Linked DNA regions of Rubrivirga marina. The protein of the gene in region 1 interacts with the protein of each later gene in a pairwise test. Links are inferred from orthologs where the notes say so. Each region holds a gene or a part of one and is shown in the gene's direction. Other genes may lie near its edges. The genes, in order: sucC and sucD.

Region 1 (3,091 bases):
GTGTCGAGCACGGCGTGGTAGGCGTACGTCTCCGCCCCGGTCGGGGCGAACGTGCGGATGGCGACGTCGGCGGCCTGCCAGATCGCGAGCGAGTCGTTCCACGTCATCTGCGAGGCGTCGAGGCGGCGCGACACGCCGCCCGCGGCGGAGTCGGCGAGGGAGACCACGCTGACGCGGAAGGCCTGGCCCCGCTCGCGGTCGAAGTAGCGGGCCGTGAGGATCTCGCCGGGCGCCGTCTGGCGGACGATCTCGGATCCGCCGCCGCTCTCCGGGGCGTCGCGGTAGTACTGGTTCTGGAAGGCGTGGACGACGGCGTTCGCCCGCGGCACCACGAACCCGTTGAACAGGAGCATGCCTCCGGTGAACACGAGCCCCGCGAGCAGGAACGGCCGCAAGAACCGCCACGTCGAGACGCCCGCCATGTGGACCGCCGTGAGCTGCATCGACTGCGCGAGCCGGGCCGTCACGTAGACCGCCGCGAGGAAGAGCGCGAGCGGGCTGGTCAGCCGGAGGATGTCGGGGGCGTAGTAGAGGTAGTACTCGCCGAAGATCTGGGCGGGCGTCGCGCCGCGGTCGAGGAAGTCGTCGATCCGCTCCGCGAGGTCGAGGACGACGAACGTCGCCACCAGCAGCACGAGCAGGAGCGCGGTGCCGGAGAGGAAGCGGCGGAGGACGTGCCAGTCGAACCGGGTCAAGGGATCGGGTGAGGTGCGATCGGGTGAACGGGGAATCGGGCGACGGGCGAGGGGGGCCCCCGGGGCCGTCGGGACTTCGCAAGATCACCCGATGTCCACGGAACGGCTGGGGCTAGCTTGGCGTGCCCTTCTGGCGGCGGCGCGGCGGGCGGCCTCCCCAATCTGACCTCACCCGATCACACCTCACCCGATGAAGGTCCACGAGTACCAAGCGAAAGAAATCCTCGCCGAGCACGGCGTCGCCGTCCAGCGCGGCATCGTCGCCAACACGGTCGAGGAGGCCGTCGAGGCGGCCGAGACGATGGCGAAGGACGGCGTCGACCAATTCGTCGTCAAGGCCCAGATCCACGCCGGCGGGCGCGGCAAGGGCGGCGGCGTCAAGTTCTCGCCGACCGTGGACGACGTGCGGAGCAACGCCGAGAAGATCCTCGGCATGCATCTGAAGACGCCGCAGACCGGGCCCGAGGGCCAGGAGGTCAAGAAGATCCTCGTGACGGCGGCCGAGGACATCGCCCACGAGTACTACGTCGGCGTGACGCTCGACCGCGCCAAGGGGATGGACGTCATCATGGCCTCGACCGAGGGCGGCGTCGAGATCGAGGAGGTCGCCGAGGAGAACCCCGACAAGATCGTCAAGGTGTGGGTCGACCCGTCGATCGGCCTCCGGCCGTACCAGGTCAACGAGATCGCGTCGAAGCTCGGGTTCGAGGGCTCCGCGCTGAAGGAGGCCAAGACGTTCGTCGCCGCGCTCTACAAGGCGTACCGCGCCGCCGACGCCACGATCGCCGAGATCAACCCGCTCGTCCGCACCGACGACGGCCGCGTGGTCGCGCTCGACGCCAAGATCAACCTCGACGACAACGCGCTCTACCGGCACAAGGACCTCGCCGACATGCGCGACGAGGCCGAGGAGGACCCGCTCGAGGTCGAGGCCGGCAAGCATCACCTCAACTACATCAAGCTCGACGGGAACGTCGGCTGCATGGTCAACGGCGCCGGGCTGGCGATGGGGACGATGGACCTCATCAAGCTGGCGGGCGGCGAGCCGGCCAACTTCCTCGACGTCGGCGGGACGGCGTCGGCGGAGACGGTCGAGGCCGGCTTCCGGATAATCCTGTCGGACCCGAACGTGAAGGCGATCCTCGTCAACATCTTCGGCGGGATCGTCCGGTGCGACGTCGTCGCGCAGGGCGTGATCGAGGCGGCGCAGAACATCGACCTGTCGGTGCCGCTCATCGTCCGGCTCCAGGGCACGAACGCTGAGGAGGGCATGGCGCTGCTCAAGAACTCGGGGCTCCCGATCGAGAGCGCGATCCTGCTCCAGGAGGCCGCCGACAAGGTGACGGCCGCGCTCAACGCGTAGCCGACCCCGCCCACCTCGGCCCTTCGGCTTCGCTCAGGGGAGCCGCCGAGGCGGACACACCCGTAGGGGCACGCCGTCGGTGTGCCCCTACCCATTTCGAGATGGACCGCCAGCCCGCCGCCATCCAGGTCGACGCCGTCACGAAGCGCTACGGCGACGTGACGGCCGTCGGCGGCGTCTCGCTCGGCGTCCCGGCCGGCGCGTTCGTGTCGCTCCTCGGGCCGTCCGGGTGCGGAAAGACGACGCTGCTCCGGCTCGTCGGCGGGTTCGAGACGCCGGACGCCGGGGCCGTCCGCATCGGCGGGGCCGACGTGACGCGCCGGCCGCCCCAGAAGCGGCCGACGGCCATGGTGTTCCAGAGCTACGCGCTCTTCCCGACGATGACGGTCGGCGAGAACGTGGCCTACGGACTTCGCACGCGCGGCGTGGCCAAGGGCGAGGCGCGGACGCGGGCCGAGACCGCCCTCGGCCGGGTCGACCTCGGCGGGCTGGCGGACCGGCCCGTGGCGGCGCTCTCGGGCGGCCAGCAGCAGCGCGTGGCCCTCGCGCGGGCCATCGCCGTCGAGCCCGACGTGCTCCTGTTCGACGAGCCGCTGTCGAACCTCGACGTGGCGCTCCGGGAGGCGACGCGGGCGGAGCTCAAGGCGCTCCAGCGCGACCTCGGCATCACGAGCCTCTACGTCACGCACGACCAGGCCGAGGCGCTCGCCCTCAGCGACCGCGTCGCGCTCATGCGGGCCGGCCGGATCGTGGCCGAGGGCACGCCGGAGGGGCTCTACGCCGAGCCGCCGACGGCCTACGCCGCGTCGTTCCTCGGCGGGGCCAACGTGATCCGCGACCGGGCGCTCGCCGAGCGGCTGGCCGGCGAGCCGATGCCGGCGGGCCGCGCGCTGGCGGTCCGCCCCGAGGCCCTCGAGCCGGTCGACTCCTCCGACCTCGGCGCCGAGGCCGGGCGAGCCGTGCCCGCCCGGATGCTCGGCCGCCTGTTTCTCGGCCTCACCGCCGAGTGGGACGTCGAGGCCGACGGCCACCG
Region 2 (3,273 bases), 870 kb from region 1 along the record:
GGCCGAAGCTCTCGCCGGCGTGGACCGTGATGTTGAGGAGTTCCTTGCGTGCGAGGTAGAACGCCGCCCCGTGCATCTCGGCCGGGTTGCCGCGCTCGCCGCCCGCGAGGTCGAACCCGATCACGCCACGCCCGCGGTAGCTCGCCGCCAGCTCGGCCTGCGCCAGCGACGCGCTCTCGAACCGGTCGCGGAGGCCGCACACGATCACGCCGGAGCGGATGCCGTGGTCGCGTTGCGCATCGGCGAGTCCGGCCAGGACGGCGTCGTTGACCTGCCACATCGTGAGGCCCTCCTCGGTGTGGAGGATCGGCCCGTATCGCACCTCGAGGTAGCGGACGTTGTCGCGCGCCATGTCCTCGGCCAACTCGTAGGCGATCCGGTGGAGCGCCTCCCGCGTCTGCATCAGCGGGATCGAGTACCCGAACCACTTGAGGTACTCCTCGAGCGTGGGGGACCCGTCGATCTTTCGGAGCTCCTCGGCCAGGCCCGCCTCGTCGTCGGCGGGGAGGAGGTCGGTCTTGCCCTGGGCCTCGGCGAGCTCGAGCATGGTCCCGAGGCGGAGGGACCCGTCGAGGTGGCAGTGGAGCTCGGCCTTGGGCCAGGCGTGGACAGTGGCGCGGTCGAGGGCGGACATCGGGGGGCGGTGGCGTCCGACAAGCTACGGGCGGGAGGGCCGGCCGGCGGCTGTCGAGGGGGGCGCCTGCTCTGCGGTCTCGGCGAAGACCGCGGCGCCCGGGCACCCATGTCGGGCGGGCACGTACCTTGGATTCCTCCCCCACACCACCCCCATGGGCAGCCTCGGACCGTTCGAGATCCTCGCGATCCTCCTCGTCGTGCTCCTCCTGTTTGGGGCCAAGCGCATCCCCGAGATCGCGCGCGGCCTCGGCAAGGGCATCCGCGAGTTCAAGGACGCCACCAACGACATCAAGCAGGAGCTGAACGTGGACCCGCCGCGTCAGCAGCCGCCGCGGCAGATCCACCAGTCGCCGCAGACGTCCGCCCCGGTGCAGGCGCAGCCGTCGCAGCCCGTCGCTTCGGAGGCGGCCGCGCCGCCGCAGCCCGCCCCGGAGTCGCCGGCCGACCCCCAGTCGCAGGCGTAGCCCGCACCCGCTCGGCCTCGGCGCGCAGGGACGCCGAGGCCGGCCCACCGGCCCTGCCGGTCCCCTCTCGCTCACCGTCCCTGCAGCCAGACCCCCGCACCTCTTCGAATGAGCATCCTCATCGACAAAGACACCCGCCTCGTCGTCCAGGGCATCACCGGCAAGGAGGGCTCCTTCCACGCCGAGCAGATGATCGAGTACGGCACGACCCTCGTCGCGGGCGTGACGCCCGGCAAGGGCGGCCAGACGCACCTGGACCGGCCCGTCTACAACACGGTCTCGGAGGCCGTCGAGAAGGAGGGGGCCAACGTGTCTGTCATCTTCGTCCCACCGCCGTTCGCCGCCGACGCGATCCTCGAGGCGGCCGACGCCGGCGTCGACACCGTCATCTGCATCACGGAGGGCATCCCGGTGCAGGACATGATCCCGGTCAAGCCCTACGTCGACAAGAAGGGCGTGACACTCGTCGGCCCGAACTGCCCCGGCCTCCTGACGCCGGGCGACTCGGTCAAGGTCGGCATCATGCCGACGATGATCTTCTCGCCGGGCGCCGTCGGCGTCGTGTCCCGCTCGGGGACGCTCACGTACGAGGCCGTCGACCAGCTCACGCGCGCCGGCCTCGGCCAGTCGACGGCCATCGGCATCGGCGGCGACCCGATCATCGGGACGACGCACCTCGACGCGATCCGGATGTTCAACGAGGACCCGGAGACGGAGGCGATCGTGATGATCGGCGAGATCGGCGGGTCCGCCGAGGAGGAGGCCGCGGCCTACGTCAAGGCGAACGTCAAGAAGCCGGTCTTCGGCTTCATCGCGGGCCGCACGGCGCCTCCGGGCCGCCGGATGGGCCACGCCGGCGCCATCGTCTCGGGCGGGAAGGGCACGGCCGAGGCCAAGCTCGAGGCCATGCGCGAGGCCGGCATCACGACGGTCGAGAGCCCGGCCGCCATCGGCGAGACGGTCAAGGACCACTTCGCGGCCGTCGCGTAACGAGGTCGGAGTTCAGAGTTCGGAGTTCAGTCTCGAACCCTGGACTCCGACCCCTGAACTCCGACCTCATGAAAGTCAAAGACGCCCGGTTCGTGCTGTCGGCGCCCTCGTGGAAGGCGCTGCCGCCGCCGGGCGCGCCCGAGGTGGCGTTCGCCGGGCGCTCGAACGTCGGGAAGAGCTCGCTCCTCAATGCCCTCCTCGGGAGGAAGCAACTCGCCAAGACGAGCGGGACGCCGGGCAAGACGCAGGCGCTCAACTACTACGCCGTCAACCCCAACCCGCAGGGCCACCCGGACGTGTTCCTCGTGGACCTCCCGGGCTACGGGTATGCCAAGGTCTCGCAGAAGCAGCGGGCGGCGTGGCAGCGGCTCATGGGGCGCTACGTGATCGAACGGGCGGAGGAGGGCACGCTCAAAGCGGTCGTCCAGCTCATCGACGCGCGGCACCCGCCGACGAAGATGGACCTCGAGCTGCTGGCGATCATGCTGGAGAGCCCGGCCCCGCACCTCATCGCGCTGACGAAGGCCGACAAGCTGTCGGCCAACGACAAGCAGAAGGCGGTGGCGGCGCTCAACCGGGAGCTCGCGCCCTACGGCCTCGTCCTCCCGACGGTCCTCACCTCGGCCGAGAAGAAGCGGGGCCTCGGCGAGCTCTGGGGCTGGATCGACACGGTGCTGTAAGTCTGTCCGGCTCGGCGCCGAGGCGGGGCGGGTGGCTAGAGCCGGACCCAGGCGTTCGTCTGCCCGCTCGCCGGGTTCTCGAGGCGGAGCGTGTCGCCGTCGAGGCGGATCCGGAAGCGGCCGTCGTCCGTCGCCCCGTCGATCCACTGGAGTGTGAGGACCGAGTCCCCGATGATGGCGTAGCGGGCCTCGTAGACCTGCGGCTCGTCGCGGGCGCGCTCGACGATCCGCGCCGTGCCATCGGCGAAGAACTGGTACCGCATGTCGAGCGTGTCGGCCCCGGCTGCGCGCCACGTGCCGACGTACGGGCCGCGGCCGTCGCCCCGGCACGCGCCTGCGGCGAGCGCGAAGATGGCGAGGAGCAGGAGGCGGCGGGGCACGGGGCGGAGCACGGCGGGGCGACGCGGGTAAGGTAGCCGCCCACACGCCACCCCCCGATGCTTCAAGAGCTCCTCGCGCTGCCGCCCGTCACCCAGTTCTTCCTCACGCTGAACGTCGTGATC

Evidence for each region.
Region 2: the proteins of sucC (region 1) and sucD interact in binary tests that used the Escherichia coli proteins (3 or more experiments, as listed by UniProt). The link is inferred for Rubrivirga marina from one-to-one orthologs.

What each region holds. Positions count from the first base shown.
Region 1 is NZ_MQWD01000001.1:3,608,744-3,611,834, reverse strand. Bases 192-2,971 are described here. They hold sucC (ADP-forming succinate--CoA ligase subunit beta), read left to right. Parts: upstream 192-885; coding sequence 886-2,058; downstream 2,059-2,971. Other genes in these bases: BSZ37_RS15320 (ABC transporter ATP-binding protein), read left to right, coding at 2,160-2,971; BSZ37_RS15330 (LptF/LptG family permease), read right to left, coding at 192-695. Outside these bases: more of BSZ37_RS15330, read right to left, coding at 1-191; more of BSZ37_RS15320, read left to right, coding at 2,972-3,091. UniProt on the Escherichia coli protein: Succinyl-CoA synthetase functions in the citric acid cycle (TCA), coupling the hydrolysis of succinyl-CoA to the synthesis of either ATP or GTP and thus represents the only step of substrate-level phosphorylation in the TCA.
Region 2 is NZ_MQWD01000001.1:2,736,648-2,739,920, forward strand. What follows is about bases 188-3,149. They hold sucD (succinate--CoA ligase subunit alpha), read left to right. Parts: upstream 188-1,208; coding sequence 1,209-2,090; downstream 2,091-3,149. Other genes in these bases: add (adenosine deaminase), read right to left, coding at 188-634; BSZ37_RS11355 (Sec-independent protein translocase subunit TatA/TatB), read left to right, coding at 789-1,100; yihA (ribosome biogenesis GTP-binding protein YihA/YsxC), read left to right, coding at 2,159-2,770; BSZ37_RS11370 (hypothetical protein), read right to left, coding at 2,806-3,149. Also shown: more of add, read right to left, coding at 1-187; more of BSZ37_RS11370, read right to left, coding at 3,150-3,150; BSZ37_RS11375 (rhomboid family intramembrane serine protease), read left to right, coding at 3,208-3,273. UniProt on the Escherichia coli protein: Succinyl-CoA synthetase functions in the citric acid cycle (TCA), coupling the hydrolysis of succinyl-CoA to the synthesis of either ATP or GTP and thus represents the only step of substrate-level phosphorylation in the TCA.